Regions from separate parts of the Paenibacillus sp. SER-28 genome, predicted to be linked through region 1. Evidence: predicted binding sites of a transcription regulator. Region 1 holds the regulator's gene; each other region holds the start of a gene.
The links. The regulator Rex, encoded in region 1, represses fermentation and respiration genes when NADH is low (regulators of the CRP and FNR family bind a similar motif). The targets are predictions, from matches to a motif close to TTGTGAAATATTTCACAA.
Positions count from the first base shown of each region.

Region 2: the regulator Rex is predicted to act here: its motif matches at 3,932-3,949, upstream of adhE (bifunctional acetaldehyde-CoA/alcohol dehydrogenase).
Region 3: the regulator Rex is predicted to act here: its motif matches at 1,767-1,784, upstream of ACUYLD_RS15125 (formate/nitrite transporter family protein).

Region 1 is NZ_JBRECM010000002.1:469,145-474,612, reverse strand. Features, by position in the region: gene ACUYLD_RS07605 (cell wall elongation regulator TseB-like domain-containing protein) at 1-519, opposite strand, end outside; gene ACUYLD_RS07600 (amidohydrolase) at 557-1,858, opposite strand; gene ACUYLD_RS07595 (redox-sensing transcriptional repressor Rex) at 1,845-2,498, opposite strand; gene dinG (ATP-dependent DNA helicase DinG) at 2,543-5,410, opposite strand.
Region 2 is NZ_JBRECM010000002.1:311,441-316,908, reverse strand. Features, by position in the region: gene pflB (formate C-acetyltransferase) at 1-915, opposite strand, end outside; gene adhE (bifunctional acetaldehyde-CoA/alcohol dehydrogenase) at 1,244-3,856, opposite strand; gene ACUYLD_RS06775 (Crp/Fnr family transcriptional regulator) at 4,115-4,831, shown strand; gene ACUYLD_RS06770 (dioxygenase family protein) at 4,970-5,468, opposite strand, start outside.
Region 3 is NZ_JBRECM010000005.1:226,526-231,993, forward strand. Features, by position in the region: gene ACUYLD_RS15120 (molybdopterin-containing oxidoreductase family protein) at 1-487, opposite strand, end outside; gene ACUYLD_RS15125 (formate/nitrite transporter family protein) at 859-1,692, opposite strand; gene ACUYLD_RS15130 (FAD-dependent oxidoreductase) at 2,079-3,440, opposite strand; gene ACUYLD_RS15135 (glutathione peroxidase) at 3,831-4,307, opposite strand; gene ACUYLD_RS15140 (hypothetical protein) at 4,395-5,198, opposite strand; gene ACUYLD_RS15145 (ABC transporter ATP-binding protein) at 5,211-5,468, opposite strand, start outside.

The DNA.
Region 1 (5,468 bases):
ATTGGGCAAAGTATATTTTACACCCGTCGCTACCCCATCTGAGAAACGATAAAAGCTGTAGTAATGATGACTTCCATCATCGTAAAACAACTGCCACACATATTCGCCATTGAACACACTCGGCTGAAGCCTTACAATTTTTACACCTGGAAGCTGCTGCTGAATTATTGCCGTCATTTTTTGCTCATCGACTCCATTCTTCAGCAGTTCGGTGTGAACACCGCTATTATCTGCGGCAGGTACGTTAGGTTGTCCTTCCACTTTTTGAAAAGGAACCCACACCATTATATTTTCATTCTGTGCATTTTTCCCTTGAACCACCCAATATACCTGATCCCACACAGACTTCCATGTTTGAGTCGTGCTAACCAGACCACCTGATTGCTTGGCCTTAATGATAGCGGCATTTTTCTCAGCCACCTGGTCTTGAGTAACATAGGAATAATACCAGAAAATGCTGACCAGGATCAGTATTACGGCCAAAATGGCGACCGCTATCCACTTTTTCTTATTTTTCAAACCCGTGCTTCCTCTCTAAGGGGATGTGACACCTGAATTAGCGCGACAGCAGCCCTTCAAAGGCGGCTTGTGCCTCATGTTTGATGCGTTCCTCGTCCATAGTCAGGCATTCGCCGTTTTTCACAACCTGACGACCGTCTACCCATACGTGAACCACGTCTTTGGCGCTTGCTGAGTATACCGCATGGGAAATAAGATCTGTACGTGGCAAGAAATGTGCCTGATTCAGATCCAGCGCGATAAAGTCAGCCTTGTTGCCTGCTGCCAACGCTCCTACTTCTTTTAAACCAATTGACTTTGCACCGTATTCTGTTGCCAGACGCAGCGCTTCACTCGCAGGAACTGCCGTAGGGTCACCAGATACACCCTTGTGAATAAGTGCTGCCAGACGCATTTCCTCGAACATATCCAGGTTATTATTACTGGCAGGACCATCCGTTCCGAGAGAAACGGTAACCCCTGCACGCAGCAATTCAGGCACTCTTGCCACACCACTTGCCAGCTTCAAGTTGCTACCTGGGTTGTGCGAAACCGCTACACCACGTTCAGCCAGTAAAGCTATTTCTTCGTCATTCAAATGAACGCCATGGGCAACAAGCGAAGGACGGGAGAAAAAGCCAAGCTTATCCAAGTGTGCAACTGGACGCAAACCGTAGTCACGTACGTTTTGCTCCACTTCGGCGATCGTCTCAGACATGTGCGTATGCAGCGGCAAATCCAGATCATGCGCAGCTTGTACGAATTTTTCAATAAACGCAGGTGGACAGGTGTATGGCGCATGCGGTGACATCATCGTTGTAATACGCCCGTCTGCTTTACCATGCCAGTTACGCGCAAAAGTCACGGCCTCAGCCAGCTTGATTCGCTGTTCTTCCTCCGAACATAGTCCAATTGCTCCACGCATCAGACTTGCACGAATACCTGACTCTTCAGCCACACGAGCCACCTCATCCATATGATCGTACATGTCCAGGAAGGTCGTTGTTCCACCTTTCAGCATTTCCAGCACAGACAACGACGTACCCCAGTACACGTCCGTAGATGTAAACTTGGCTTCCATAGGCCACATTTTTTCCTGAAGCCATACTTGAAGTGCCAAGTCATCTCCATGCCCACGCAGCAGAGACATCGCCGCATGACCATGAGTATTAATCAGACCAGGTAAAAACAAAAGCCCCTTACCATCGATCGCTTCCGTCTCTTCCTCACCCGAAGGCAAAGTCTCGCCAATGTAAGTAATGCGGCTATCTTCCACAATCATAAAACCATGGATTACCCCAGCTTCTGGTCCATTTACGGCAAAAGAGCCGTTTTTAATCATCCATTTATTCACTGTCATATTGTGTTTCTTCCTTTCCGTCCTCCAAATAATAAGCGAGGCTAAGCAAATCAGTTGTAAAGTCTGTGGCATGAATCCGAATGTTGGCCGGTGCCTTGAGAGTAGTCGGTGCAAAGTTCAGGATCGCTCCAATTCCGCTCTCAATAAGCCTGTCAGCCACGTGCTGTGCTTCAAAATCAGGTACGGTAATAATCCCGATTCGAATGTTTTTTTCTCTCACAGTCGCTTCCAGTTCATCCATCGGTTGCACGACCAATGTATTGATCTTGGTCCCTACCTTATCCGGAAACGCATCAAATACCGCTACAATCTTCATATTGTCTTTTAAATAAGCGTTATAATTCGAAAGGGCTTGCCCCAGATTACCCGCTCCGACCAATACTACATTAATTTGCTGATCGATTTTCAGGATATGGCGTATTTTCTCAATTAGATAAGAAACATCATAACCGATACCCTTCCGACCAAAATCTCCAAAATAGGCGAGATCTTTACGGATTTGGGCCGGGTTCAAATCTAGCCTCTGTCCCAACTCTTGAGAAGAGACCGTAGCCACCTCCCGTTTGTGAAGTGCATTCAGATAACGTAAATATACGGGTAACCTCCGTACGACAGCCTCTGAAATTTTATCTGATTTCATACTTGCTCCCCCTAATTGTAACGAACATACTTAGTGTCCGTCCGTTATGCCTCGGTCTCCGGGGCGGATTGGAGCCATTCGGCGATGCGGGGCACCATTTGCTCCGATGGCATATGCTCCATTTTTGGTCCCGGTAACGAGTACAAAAAGTGCTTTCCGTAATAGGATTCGATCACACGCGTATCGTAAACGATAACGACCCCGTGGTCGCTCGCTGTACGAACCAACCGACCAAATCCCTGTTTGAAGCGAATGACCGCTTGTGGTACAGACAGCTTCATAAATGGATTCTTCTTCTGCTGCTGGAGCAGCTCGCTTTTTGCCTCCAGCAACGGGTGATTCGGCGGTTGAAATGGCAAGCGAACAATGGCCAGACAAGTCAGAGCCTTCCCCGGAATATCGACGCCTTCCCAGAAGCTGCTGGTTCCCAGCAATACAGAAGCTTTGGCTTCCTGAAAACGGCGGGTTAGCTTGCTGCGACTCCCACTGTCCACACCTTGTCCCAGCACAGTAATTTCGCTGGATGCTAAGGCCTCTTTGAGCGGCTCATACACTTGCCGGAGCATCCGATAGGAAGTAAACAGAACGAGCATTCTCCCCCGCGTCGCCTGAGCAGTCGCTCCTAGAGAGCTAACGAGCATATCTACAAAGTGTGCATCTCCTACACTGCCCTTCACGCTTGGGAAATCCCGTGGAATGACCAGCAGCACCTGATCCCTGTAATTAAAGGGTGACGGGAGCTGCGAAGTCATCAGCCGCTCTTGATCTGCGGCTTCCTGCAAGCCGAGCTGATCGATCATGTACTGAAACGACTTATCTACCGATAAGGTAGCAGACGTCAGAATAATGCTTCTTTTTTTGTCAAAAAACATTTCTTTCAACTGGCGGCTCACATCGACGGGCACCGCATAAAATTGTAATGATTTACTGCGGAATTGCCCACTCGCTTCGAGCCAGTATACGGTTGTTTCATCATCGAGTCGCATAAAAAAGCGCAAATTTTCTCGAATCCCCGCCAGATCCTTGAGCAGACCCGTGATATCTGTAATAAGGCTATCCGCCGCATAATCGTCATGTTCTTCCTTGACGTCCAGCATCAGCTTGTCACCCTTGCGCAAAATTTCACTCATCGTTACATATAGCTGATTTTCCAAAGCCCCCGCCTGATCCCACTTTGCAGGCTTGGCTGAAGGTTTGAGACGGGAAGAAAACTGTCCTGTTTCACCTGGTGTCGCATCGCTTCGTTCTGGCAACATGCCAAACAGCTTGTCGCTTAGCAGGTCCCAAGTTTCCTTAACCTCTAACACGAGCGGATACATCTGATCGATGGTTGAGGCCCAATCCGTCGACTTCTCGTGCCCCGATTTCGCCAACTGTTGACGAAGTGAAGGCAGTTGTCCATTCTTGCTGTCTTTGAACAGTCGCGTCAGTGTATGCACGAGTGTGAAATATTTCATATGCATACCTAGGTGCTTACCAGCTACTTCCTCCAGGTGATGGGCTTCATCAATCACCAGATGTTCATAGCTCGGCAACAATTGGTGACTAGCTTTGACGTCTGTAAACAACTTAGAGTGATTCGTAATAACAACATCCGCTATCCCTGCTTCATGGCGTGCACGATGATAATAGCATTTGCGGAACCATGGGCAAGAACGACCAAGACAGGACTCTGAATCACTCGCCACCGTTTCCCAGAAATCTCCACCACGGTTGCTCAGATTCAGTTCTTCATCATCACCGGTTTCTGTTAGCGTCAACCAGACGATCATCTGAGCAGCTGTAATTAAATCTTCCTTCGGTGTCGCGAAGTCTCTTCTGTTTATTTTATGTTCAAACTTACGCAGACACAAATAATGTCCCCGACCCTTGAAAATAGCAGCCCGGAACGGAAACGGAATCACCTTGGTCAGCATAGGAATGTCACGCTCGCGTAATTGCTCCTGCAGGTTGATCGTATGTGTACTTACCATAACTCGCTGTCCTTTTTTCACACTGTGATACAGCGATGGGAGCAAATAGCCGAGGGACTTCCCTGTTCCTGTACCTGCTTCGATCAGCAGATGCTTGTCTTCACTCAGTGCCTGATTTACACCCTCAATCATCTGTATCTGCGCCTCGCGCTCCTCATATTGGCTCAAGGATGAACGCAAATTGTCCCGCACATCATCCATGTACTCCTCAAAGGAAACACCTGACAGTGGATTCGGGTCATCTTCTCTACGCGGAGCAGCTAGCTCCGTCCAATCTTCCACTTTTAGCGCAAGCTGACGAAAAAACTGATGCCCCTCCAGATCCTGAATAGGATCAAGCTCTTTCTCTTCACGCACCCCATCAAGAAACCATCCAAGGTCACTGTCTTCCTCTGCAAACAAATCGCTAAGCCGCTGTATGGTTATCAAAGGTAATGCTTGAAGCTCACCCAGACACTTTAAAAACACCTCAGCCGTAGCCAACGCGTCGCTGTCTGCTTGGTGAGGGCGATCATGCGCCAGCCCAAACTCAGAAGACACAAAACCCAACTGATACGAAGATAGCGATGGAAACATAATTTTCAGAAAATCCATTGTATCCAAGATTCTTCCGCTAAACGGCAAATATCCGCACCGATCCAGAGCGTTTTGCAAAAAATTAAAATCAAACGCCACATTATGACCGACCAGTACAACATCGTCCAGCATAGGCACGAGCTCCATCATCATTTCTTCAAGTGCAGGAGCATCCTTGACGTCATCGTCTGTAATTCCGGTCAACCCGGTGATAAAAGGGGGAATAGATCTGCCAGGGTTTACATAAGAGCTGTAAACACGGGAAATGCTGTTATCATGATCTATAATTGCAAGTCCGACTTGAATGATGTCATCCGCGGACTGGGTGCCTGTCGTTTCAAAATCCAATACCGCAAATTTCATTCGGGCTAATCCTTTCTTATGACACTTACAAAAATAATAACTCTGTATATTAGCATAG
Region 2 (5,468 bases), 160 kb from region 1:
GACCAGTTCTTGAGCTTGTTCTTCTGTCATTGTACCCTCTTCCATATCACGTTGAGAGTAAATATCAAGGAAGGAAGATACACGTCCTAAGGACATTGCTGCACCATTTTGTTCTTTGATTGCTGCAAGATATCCAAAATATACCCATTGGAAAGCTTCTTTCGCATTGTTAGCAGGTTTGGAAATATCAAAACCGTGCTCAGCAGCCATTTGTTTCAGTTCATTCAAAGCACGAATTTGTTCGGAAATTTCCTCACGAAGACGAATTACGTCTTCTTCCATGGAATCAACTTCAAGGCTTTTCAGTTGCAGCTTTTTATCTTGGATCAAGAAGGCTACACCATACAAAGCTACACGACGATAGTCACCGATAATACGACCACGACCGTATGCATCTGGCAGACCAGTAATGATACCAGCTTTACGGGCTGCTCTCATTTCATCTGTATAAGCGTCAAATACACCTTGGTTGTGAGTTTTACGAATATGAGTGAAGATATCAATGATACTTTCTGGTACTTCAAAACCATAGGCTTTACAAGCGTCGATCATCATCCGAATTCCACCAAACGGCTGCAAAGAGCGTTTGAATGGAGCATCTGTTTGTACACCGACAATTTGCTCTTTATCCCGGTCTAGATAACCCGGTTTATGTGAAATAATAGTGGATGGCGTATTCACGTCTACATCAAGCACGCCGCCGTTTGCCAACTCTTTTTTAGTAAGATCGGATACAATATCCCACAATGCAGTTGTGTTGGCGGTAGGACCAACCAAAAATTCTTCATTGCCAACATAAGGTAAGATATTAGTTTCAATAAAATCGTTGACGTTGACTTCTTTAGTCCATTTGCCTTTTTTAAAACCTCTCCAGCCAGATTGTTGCTCTTGTAATTCTCTCTCAATCACCGACATGTAAATCCCTCCAAATTGTTTGGTCTTCCGGACTTGTGATTTTTTTCACGATAAAGCTATTTCTTGAGCCCGGCCTTTTCACCGATGCCTTACGCTCAGTGTCGGGACCTTTCTTACACCCTTATTGTAGAATAATGATAGAGTGTAGTATGTGACAAAAATCACAATATGAGTGATTTTTGTCACTTTATTTTCCCTAGCTTCACGCCTATATCCTTAGCCTTGCCGTTCACCTCCCTTCCCAAACCAACAGGCCCTCTATATAGAGAGCCTGCATCGGTATTGAACGAGAAAATGCTTTTTCACAAGCCTCTTCGTACCTATTATATTATTGGTCAAAACGTCCGTAGAAGGCATTGCGATAGACATCAGCCAACTCAGTAACCAGTGGCAACTTCGGATTCGCAGTTGTACATTGATCTTCAAATGCGCGGTCAGCCAGATAGTCTACACGTGATTCGAAATCCTTCGCATCGAAACCGATTTGTTGGAACGATTCCTCGATACCAAGTGTTTTGTTCATTTTACGGATCGCTTCGATCAAGCTGTTAACCCCTTCTTCGGTGGTGCGTGCAGGCAGTCCCAGTATGCGCGCGATTTCTGCATAACGCTCATCCGCAACAAAGTGCGAATATTTAGGGAACGAAGCAAATTTTGTCGGTTTTTTCGCATTATAGCGAATGACGTGCGGCAATAAAATGGCATTCGTGCGGCCATGCGCTGTATGGTATTGTCCACCCCATTTATGTGCAAGACTGTGGTTAATGCCCAAGAATGCATTAGCAAATGCCATACCAGCAAGTGTAGAAGCATTATGCATTTTTTCACGAGCCAGCTTATCACCAGTCAGAGCCGATTGTTCTAGGTATTGGAATACCAATTGAATGGCTTTAATTGCCAGACCATCTGTGTAGTCATTAGCCATTACGGACACGTAAGCCTCGATAGCATGTGTCAGAACATCCATACCTGTGTCCGCTACAGCTGTTTTAGGTAGCGAATATACAAACACTGGGTCAATAATTGCCACATCAGGAGTCAACTCATAGTCAGCCAGTGGGTACTTCGTGTCGCCCAGGTTTTTGTCCGTAATTACTGCGAACGATGTAACTTCGGAACCTGTACCCGAGGTTGTAGGGATAGCTACAAATTGTGCTTTTTGGCCCAGACGTGGGTACTTGTAAATCCGTTTACGGATATCCATGAATTTTTGTTTTAAATTATTGAAATCAGTATCTGGATATTCATAGAACATCCACATGCCTTTAGCCGCATCCATTGGGGAACCGCCGCCCAGTGCGATGATGCAATCCGGTTGGAAACGTCTCATCATTTCAGTACCACGTTCTACTGTAACTGTCGATGGATCTGGCTCTACTTCAGAGAACACTTCGATAGCTACTGGTGTTTGGCGTTGATGCAGATAATGAATAACACGATCTACATATCCAAGTTGTACCATCATAGGGTCTGTGATAATGGCTACACGTGTGATATCAGGCATTTTAGCAAGATACTGTGTCGAGTTTTTCTCAAAATAGATTTTGGAAGGTACTTTGAACCATTGCATATTCACCGTCCGTTTCGCCACCCTTTTCACATTAATCAAATTGACTGCCGATACGTTCGACGAAGTCGAGTTACGACCATACGAACCGCAACCGAGTGTCAACGAAGGAAGGTTGGTGTTGTAAATGTCGCCAATCGCACCATGTGTGGAAGGTGCATTTACAATGATACGTCCTGTTTGCAGACGGTTTGCGAAGCGAGCGATAACGTCCTCATCGTTCGAATGAATAGCGGACGAGTGGCCCATGCCCCCGAATTCCACGACTTCAGCAGCACGTTGAATACCTTGTTCCGCATTTTTTACTTTATAGCAAGCCAATACAGGACTCAATTTTTCCGCAGACAATGGGAATTTTGTTCCTACCCCTTCAATCTCAGCGACCAAAATTTTAGTTCCTGCTGGTACTGTAATACCACTCATTTCAGCAATTTTCACAGCAGACTGCCCGACGATAGCTGGGTTCACTGCACATTTCTCGACATTCATAGCTCCTTGAGTGAGCTTAGCTGCTTCTTCTTTATTTACAAAATAGCAGCCGTTAGCAATCATCAATTTTTTCACTTGTTCGAAGATTGGCTCTTCGATAATAACCGCTTGCTCGGAAGCACAAATCATACCGTTGTCGAAAGATTTAGAGAGGATGAGATCGTTCACAGCCTGCTTGATGTCTGCTGTTTTTTCAATAAAGCAAGGCACGTTACCTGGGCCTACACCCAGAGCAGGTTTACCGCAGCTATATGCCGCCTTAACCATGCCTGATCCACCAGTTGCCAAAATCAGCGCCACATCAGGGTGGTTCATCAGTACATTGGTCTTATCCATCGAAGGTGCTTCAATCCATTGAATACAATCAGCTGGAGCACCATGTTTAACAGCTGCTTCGAGCAAGACGCGGGCTGCTTCCGCACTACACGATTGAGCAGATGGATGGAAACCGAAAATGATTGGGTTACGTGTTTTAATGGCAATCAGCGCTTTGAACATCGTAGTCGAAGTCGGGTTTGTCACTGGAGTGATCCCCATGATAATGCCGACTGGCTCTGCTATCTTTTGAAAACTGTCAAAATCATTGTCCTCAATGACACCGACGGTTTTTTCATTTTTGATACTATGATAGACATATTCTGTTGCAAACATGTTTTTGGTGATTTTGTCCTCGTACACACCGCGTCCTGTTTCTTCAACAGCCATCTTCGCCAGGTACATGTGTTTATCCATCCCTGCGAGTGCCATAGCTTGTACGATTTCGTCAATCTGTTCCTGATTCATACTCATGAAAGCTTGCTGTGCCCGGTTCCCCCGGTCAATCAGCGTTTGAATATACTGCTCTGCGCTTTGCTCTTTTTGGATAACCTCGTTTTTAACAGCCATTTCCCTCATCCTCCTGTTATCTCGTGTACTATCTCTTGTTCACGCACTGATCGTAACACAGCTTTTCAAGATATATTGTGATTTTTTTCACAATCTATTTAAAATTTTATTTTATGAAGTGAATTTAATCACAAAGTTTGGAATTCTGCCACTTTTACCCCCTCTTCTTGCCCCAAAAACGCATTGCGCAGGTATATAATGAATTTGAATTGATCAAGTTGCAGATAAAAAACATAGGATACAAAGGGGAAATGGACGATGAGAAACCCTACAAATGTAATGGAAGCCCGCGGCAACACCTGTTGCTTCTCGGAGGCCAGCTTCAACCGGTTGCAAGTGATGATGAAAGATCGAGTTATGCCTGAAAGCTCGCATCTGTTCTGGGAAGGAGATACAGCGGATAAGCTGTTTTATATTAAGCGCGGACGCGTGAAAGTAACCAAAACAACGGATGAAGGTAAGGAACTTATTCTATATATGTATCAAAGCGGTGATCTTGTTGGTCAAGCCGATCCTTTTTTCGGTACTAAGCATTCCTTTTCTGCTGAGGTTCTGGAAGACAGTGATATTGGCGTAATCGATCATACAGATCTGGAGCTGCTTATTTGCCAGCATTGTGATTTTGCGATTGACTTTATGAAATGGATGGGTTCGCATCACCGCATTACTCAGACTAAGTTCCGCGATTTGATGATGTACGGCAAGCCAGGTGCTTTATGTTCAACACTCATCCGTCTATGCAATACCTATGGTGAGCCTCACGGCGAACATATCCTGATTCATAAGAAAATTACTCATACTGACTTATCTAATATGATCGGTGCGACTCGGGAAAGCGTAAACCGGATGCTTAGTGATTTACGTAAGAAAAATGCAGTAGAATACGATAACGGCATGATTGTTGTCAAGGATTTGGAAATGCTGCAAGGCGTGTGTCATTGTGAATTGTGCCCTCGTGAGATTTGCCGGATATAATAAATCGTTATTTATGTAAAAGGGAGTGTTAAAAGCCATTATAGCTTATAACACTCCCTAATTTATTTCCACTCCCCTACTTATACAGAAGCAGTAGCGAAGCATTTTAACAATAGTCCTTCTTCTGGCAACACACTTTTAAAACTGTAAGCATAGATAACTTAAATTCCCCATCTCATAGCTTCTATGGATGATCTTGACTTTGTTTGCAGGATTTCCACTCCCCATCGCAATAAACAACGGTATAAAGTGCTCTGCTCTTGGTACCGCCTGACGAGCATACGGTGCTTCGCTTTTATAGTGATCCAAAGCCTCTATATCTCTACTTTGCACTTTTTCAATAATCCAATTATCAAAATCTATAGCCCAAGGTTCTGTTTTCGTTTCCCCCCATTTGACGATACGCAGATTATGAACAGTCACGCCACTGCCAATGACCAGAATATCCTGTTCTCCCAGTCCACGTAGCACTTCACCAATGACATATTGTGCTTTGGGCGAGAGATATGGATTTACAGAGATCTGAACTACCGGAATGTCTGCCTCAGGATACATACGATGCAACAATGTCCAGGATCCATGATCCAGTCCCCTCACCCGATCAGTTTGTACGTCAATACCCTTTTGTTCATATAAT
Region 3 (5,468 bases), on a different contig from region 1:
TCTGATCCAGTTGGCTTGAACCCAGCGCATTAAAAAATCGGCGGTCCATTCCATCCACACTCAATACGCCCATATTGCCATAAAAGCTGTAGGGGAGAATAGATTCCGGTCCGTCCATACGTATCAGCTCCTTGAACCGACCTGTAATGGTATCGACTGCCTCCTCCCAGCTAATACGTTCAAATTTCCCTTCTCCTTTGGGGCCTATACGTTTTAACGGATAGAGCACCCGATCAGGATCATATACCCGCTCCGTCATATTGCGAACTTTGTTACAAATAGCCCCTTTGGTAATAGGATGATCCGGGTTCCCAGTCACCTTGACTATCTTTCCATTTTCCTTGTGAAGAAGGAGCCCACACGTATCCGGGCAATCTAACGGGCATACAGCCGGAAAAATACCATCCTGCTGCTCCGTCATCCGCTGTCCCCTTTGTAAGTCTTGTTGAAGCGTGGCCTCAGGAGGCGCGCTATTACGATGATCCATAGTGTTGATGCTCCTTTCCGTTACCGTTTCCAAAAATTACACTGATCTTATCATATCCACAGCTTTGGCCTATGGCAAGAGAAGGATTTTCCCACACAGCCGCTCTCCAAAATATTAAAAAATCCGTCTGCTGCATAGAGCAAAACGGATTTTTTTAGAATCATAATTTTTTTCGAAATCCTGTTTCATCATATCTTACCGAGGGTAAAAGAGATCAAGGCATTATGGGACGAGAGCACACTCATCCTCCATGCCAAATCATGGACCACTCCCAAAAAAATCCGCCATGACAGGTTTCGTTCCCCCGGGCCTGTCATGGCGGATTTGCTTTGTTCATTGCTTTTTAAAGTACCGTAATTAAGCAGGATCACTCAACGGATTTGATGTGCAACCGAAGAAGTAGTTGGAGATTCATTCGCTGGAAGTGCGTTGGTTTGAGGCTTTTTCAAATAGGCCAGCCAGTAGGCTCCAGCCACAAACAGGCTACCTCCTACCAAATTCCCCAGCCAGACCGGAATGAAGTTCATAACATAATCTGCCCACGAAAAGTGGCCTGCAAAAATAGCCGCCGGAATGAGAAACATATTGGCAACAACGTGCTGAAATCCAATAGCGACAAAGGCCATTGTCGGGAACCAAATCCCCATGATTTTGCCACCGATAGAGTCTGTGCTATATGCCAGCCATACAGCCAGTGCTACGAGCCAGTTACATCCTATACCCGATATAAAAGACTGCAAAAAGCTTTCATGTAGCTTATGTCCTGCCATATCCACCACTTTGTCCAGGTAAGGGCCCGTTTCTGTCAAACCCAGCACATGCCCAAAGAAAAATGCAACGAATAACGCACCTGCAAAATTACTGAGCGTAATAATCGCCAAGTTACGAAGCAAGGCTCCTGTCTTAATCCGTCCTGCCCATCTCGCCAAAGGGACCGCCATCATATTGCCGGTCAGCAATTCTCCGCCGGCGATCAAAACTAATACCAGACCTACGGGGAACACCGCAGCTCCAATAAAGGTGGCAATGCTTCCCCATTCTTTAGGCGCACTTGCAATAACACGTATATCCAGCAAAAAACCGAGTGCAATAAATGCACCTGCCAAAAATCCCAGTACCACCGCCACAGTCCACGGGTTGTTCGCCTTGGCCACTCCTGTTTCCACCGTCTTTTCAGCAATTTGCCCCGGTTTATAGCTCGCCATATGTCCCCGCTCCTTTAATATCTTTTTACTAAAATATTCTTCTTTCATATTTTATTTAAAATCAGTGATTATGTTTGTGAAAAAAATCACTTTCTCAACTATAAAAAAACAGCCCTTGGAAAAAGGACTGTCTTTCTGTATTATTACATCTACTGCGCTACTACGCGCTTTACATTTAGTTGTATTCTTCCTTTTCAACTGCTCTCAAGAACCAAATAACTCCACCGAGGCCTACCAGGGCCACGACTACAAGAAAAAGGATATAAAACAAATCCATAAGCTACTTACCCCCTAATCCTTATGCTACTCTATATTGTACTATAAGGATTCGTCCGTACGTCTCAGATTGTTGACAAACTTATGAACAATGTCACAGACAAATCTAATTATACAGTAACTGGGTTCCGTTCGGATATTGTAGGCAATGCTTGCAAGCCTGCTGCATTCAGGAAATTCCAAGGCTTGTTATAATGCGGCTGGAAGAAGAAATCGACAAAGGCCAACTGGTCAATGGTCATATGATTTTGAATGGCTACGGATAGTGTGTTAATGGATTGCGTCAAATCCACCTTCGACATAATTTGAGCCCCCAAAATTCTTCGTGTCTCCTGCTCATATACCACTTTCAGTAATACCTTTTCGGAGGTTGGCATAAATTCAGGCCGGTAGCTGTCCTCAATGGTTACAGCTTCTACAGTCATGCCTTCGTCCGTTGCCGCCGCTTCCGTCAAGCCTGTTCCTGCGATATTGTCTTCGTAAATTTTGATACCCGAAGTTCCTTGGGTTCCCATGTAGGCAATCGTTGGTTGTACCAGATTACGTGCTACCAGCGTACCCATACGAACTGCGTTGGTTGCCAAAGGGATATAAGCCGTTTTACCTGTCGGATTATAGCGGATTGCACAACTATCACCTGCTGCAAACACGTCCGGGCAGCTACTTTGCATATAGTTATCCACAATGATCGCACCGTTAGGCAACATATCTACCTGACCTTTGAGCAGATCCGTTTGAGGTCGGAAACCGATGCAGAGAATAACAAGCTCTGTTTCATATTCTCCTTTAGAGGTCACGACTTTACTCACCTTACCGTTCGTACCCTCAAAACGACTCACCGTTTCGCCAAGTACCAGCTTAATGCCATGTTCCTTCAGGGAACTTTCAATCCGGTCTGTATACTCATGGTCCAAATACTTATTCAATATACGATCAGCACTGTCGATCAGCGTTACGTTTTTACCGTTCATTTGGAAAGCTTCTACCAGTTCAACACCAATGTATCCAGCCCCGACGACTGTAATGTTCTGTACGTGCTGGGCTTTCTCAATGATATCATTGGAATGATTATAGTTTTTACAGAGCAAAATATGATCAAGTTCAATGCCCTCCAGCTTTGGAATAATGGGCCATGATCCTGTGGTCACAATCAATTTATCAAATGTGTCTGTAAATTCTTCACCTGTTTGGAGATTACGTGCATGCAGCGTCTTGCCTGCCGTATCCACACTCGTTACCTCGTGAAGCATCTTGGTCACTACACCCAAGTCAGACAGTTGATCTGGAGACGAATAAAACAGGCCGTGTGGATCTTTAACGACACCACCTACATACAGGGCAATACCACAAGATAAAAATGAAATATTATCATTACGCTCGTAAACGGTAATTTCTGCATCTGGATAACATTTAGCTGTGTTGACGATAGCTGCCGTGCCTGCGTGTGTACATCCGATAACTGCTACTTTCATGTAAAATTCCTCCTTGGTGTGTGGGCATAAAATGTATAATAATTGTGAATAGTTTCACGTAAACAGCTCGTTTGCGTTTGTGATTTATTTCACTTCATGCGCTTATTATAGTGTGATATTTTTCACATTACAATAGCTTTTCGTGATATTCACAATTTGTCCACATTTAAAAAAGAAAGGATATACAAAATCAACGGTTTGCTGAAATATTTTTTTGCTCCATTCAGTTTTCCCTGTAAGCCCCCTGATTATGCCCTTGGAATCGACTTTCACATGATGCGCCCCCCTTAAACAAATGCACATGTAGAGAACAAAAAAAGGTCCGTTTCCCGGAGACACGCAGGAAATCAGACCTTTTTAAACATATACTTTGGAGTTAAGGCAAAGCTACTATAACAATTGCTCAATGGCTGCTTTCATCGCTTCTGGTGACTCCTTCGGTTCAAAACGACCCACAGGTACACCTTCACGATTCACAATGAATTTCGTGAAATTCCACTGAATTGTTCCATCTTCCTGTTCTCCAGGCTGTTGCTTTTTCAAATATTCAAACAGAGGCGCTGTATCCGGTCCGTTGACGTCCACTTTGGCGAATACCGGGAAACTAACCCCGTAATTCAGTTGGCAAAATTCAGCCGCTTCCTCGCTGCTGCCCGGCTCCTGACCGCCAAATTGGTTGCAAGGAAAGCCTAATACAACTAATCCCCGATCCTTATATTCATCATAAAGCTTTTGCAAATCCCCATATTGCGGGGTAAGTCCACATTTACTGGCGGTATTCGCAATAACCAGCACCTTACCGGTGTAAGTATCCAGAGAAACCTCCTGATTCGCTGGTGTTACGGCATTATGTGAATAAACAGACATACAGCATCCTCCTTCGTGTCGCTTGGTTTAGGTTACATAACCTATTTTAACCAAAACGTGACGGACATGCCAACATCCGCAGATCCTTTACCGTGATGCCATCACTTCGAGTCTGCGTTCTTCACGTTCGGAAGCGGACATTTTTGGGCAAGCATAACAATACCGCTGGCCTCCACCTGTCTTGTAATATTGGCAACAGGACGGTTTCATGTAGGTATTTTCACCGGGGCGGTAAGGATTGTCCAATTCAATGAGACGAACCGTAAACGGATTTCTTTTACGTCCGAATACCTCTCCCTTCAGCTCACGTGTCACATAAATATAATCTTGTTCAAAGCGCTCCACATCCTGAGGATCAGTCAACGATGGCTGTACTCTATCCTTAAAATACAGCAATGTCAACGGAAACTGTCCCCACATTTGCCCAATAGATGCGCTTCCCACTGCAGCTATTGCCTCCATTATGGGCCGCATCTGCAAACTGTAAAAGTCACGTAACACTTGCTGAGCCTGTTCGGAAGAATGGTCATCCCCATTGTTCCGCGTATTGTCCAGCTCTGTGAGATCGATGACCTGGATGCTAATAGAGGGATATTGACCTTCATAACAAATATGAAATCTGAGATTAGATACGGACAGATCCAAACGGCGTTCACACAGTGACACCATAAAATGCTGTGCAAACACGAGACCACGCAACTGGTTCACAAAATAAACGGCTGCGGTTAAATCGTCTTCAGCACGCAGAAGATCGCCATAATACTCCATCACAGAACGGATCTTCTCTGGTTCAAGCCATTCGGCCACTGGCCCGGAATATACTGCATCCTCCGGCGTGACTCTCACTATTTTCGCTAGTTGCTCAAGCTGATCGTAATCCAGTGGTTTCATGGTATGTCCTCTTTAACCTCTTGCCGCTACTTGTGCTCTAGCATCACGTCGCTCAGCAACAGAACCCACGAGTTTCTTATCTTCCACATTCATTTCTTTTACTGCTTGGCTCACCGCAGGCTGTCCAGCCAAAGCATACGGAAGACAGAGCGGTACACCCGTACGAGGATCTGTTACAATATCCGCCTCGATCCCGAACACCTCACGCAGCACATCAGGGGACATAACCTCTGTTGGAGTTCCTACCGCCTCGGCCTTCCCCTTTTTGAT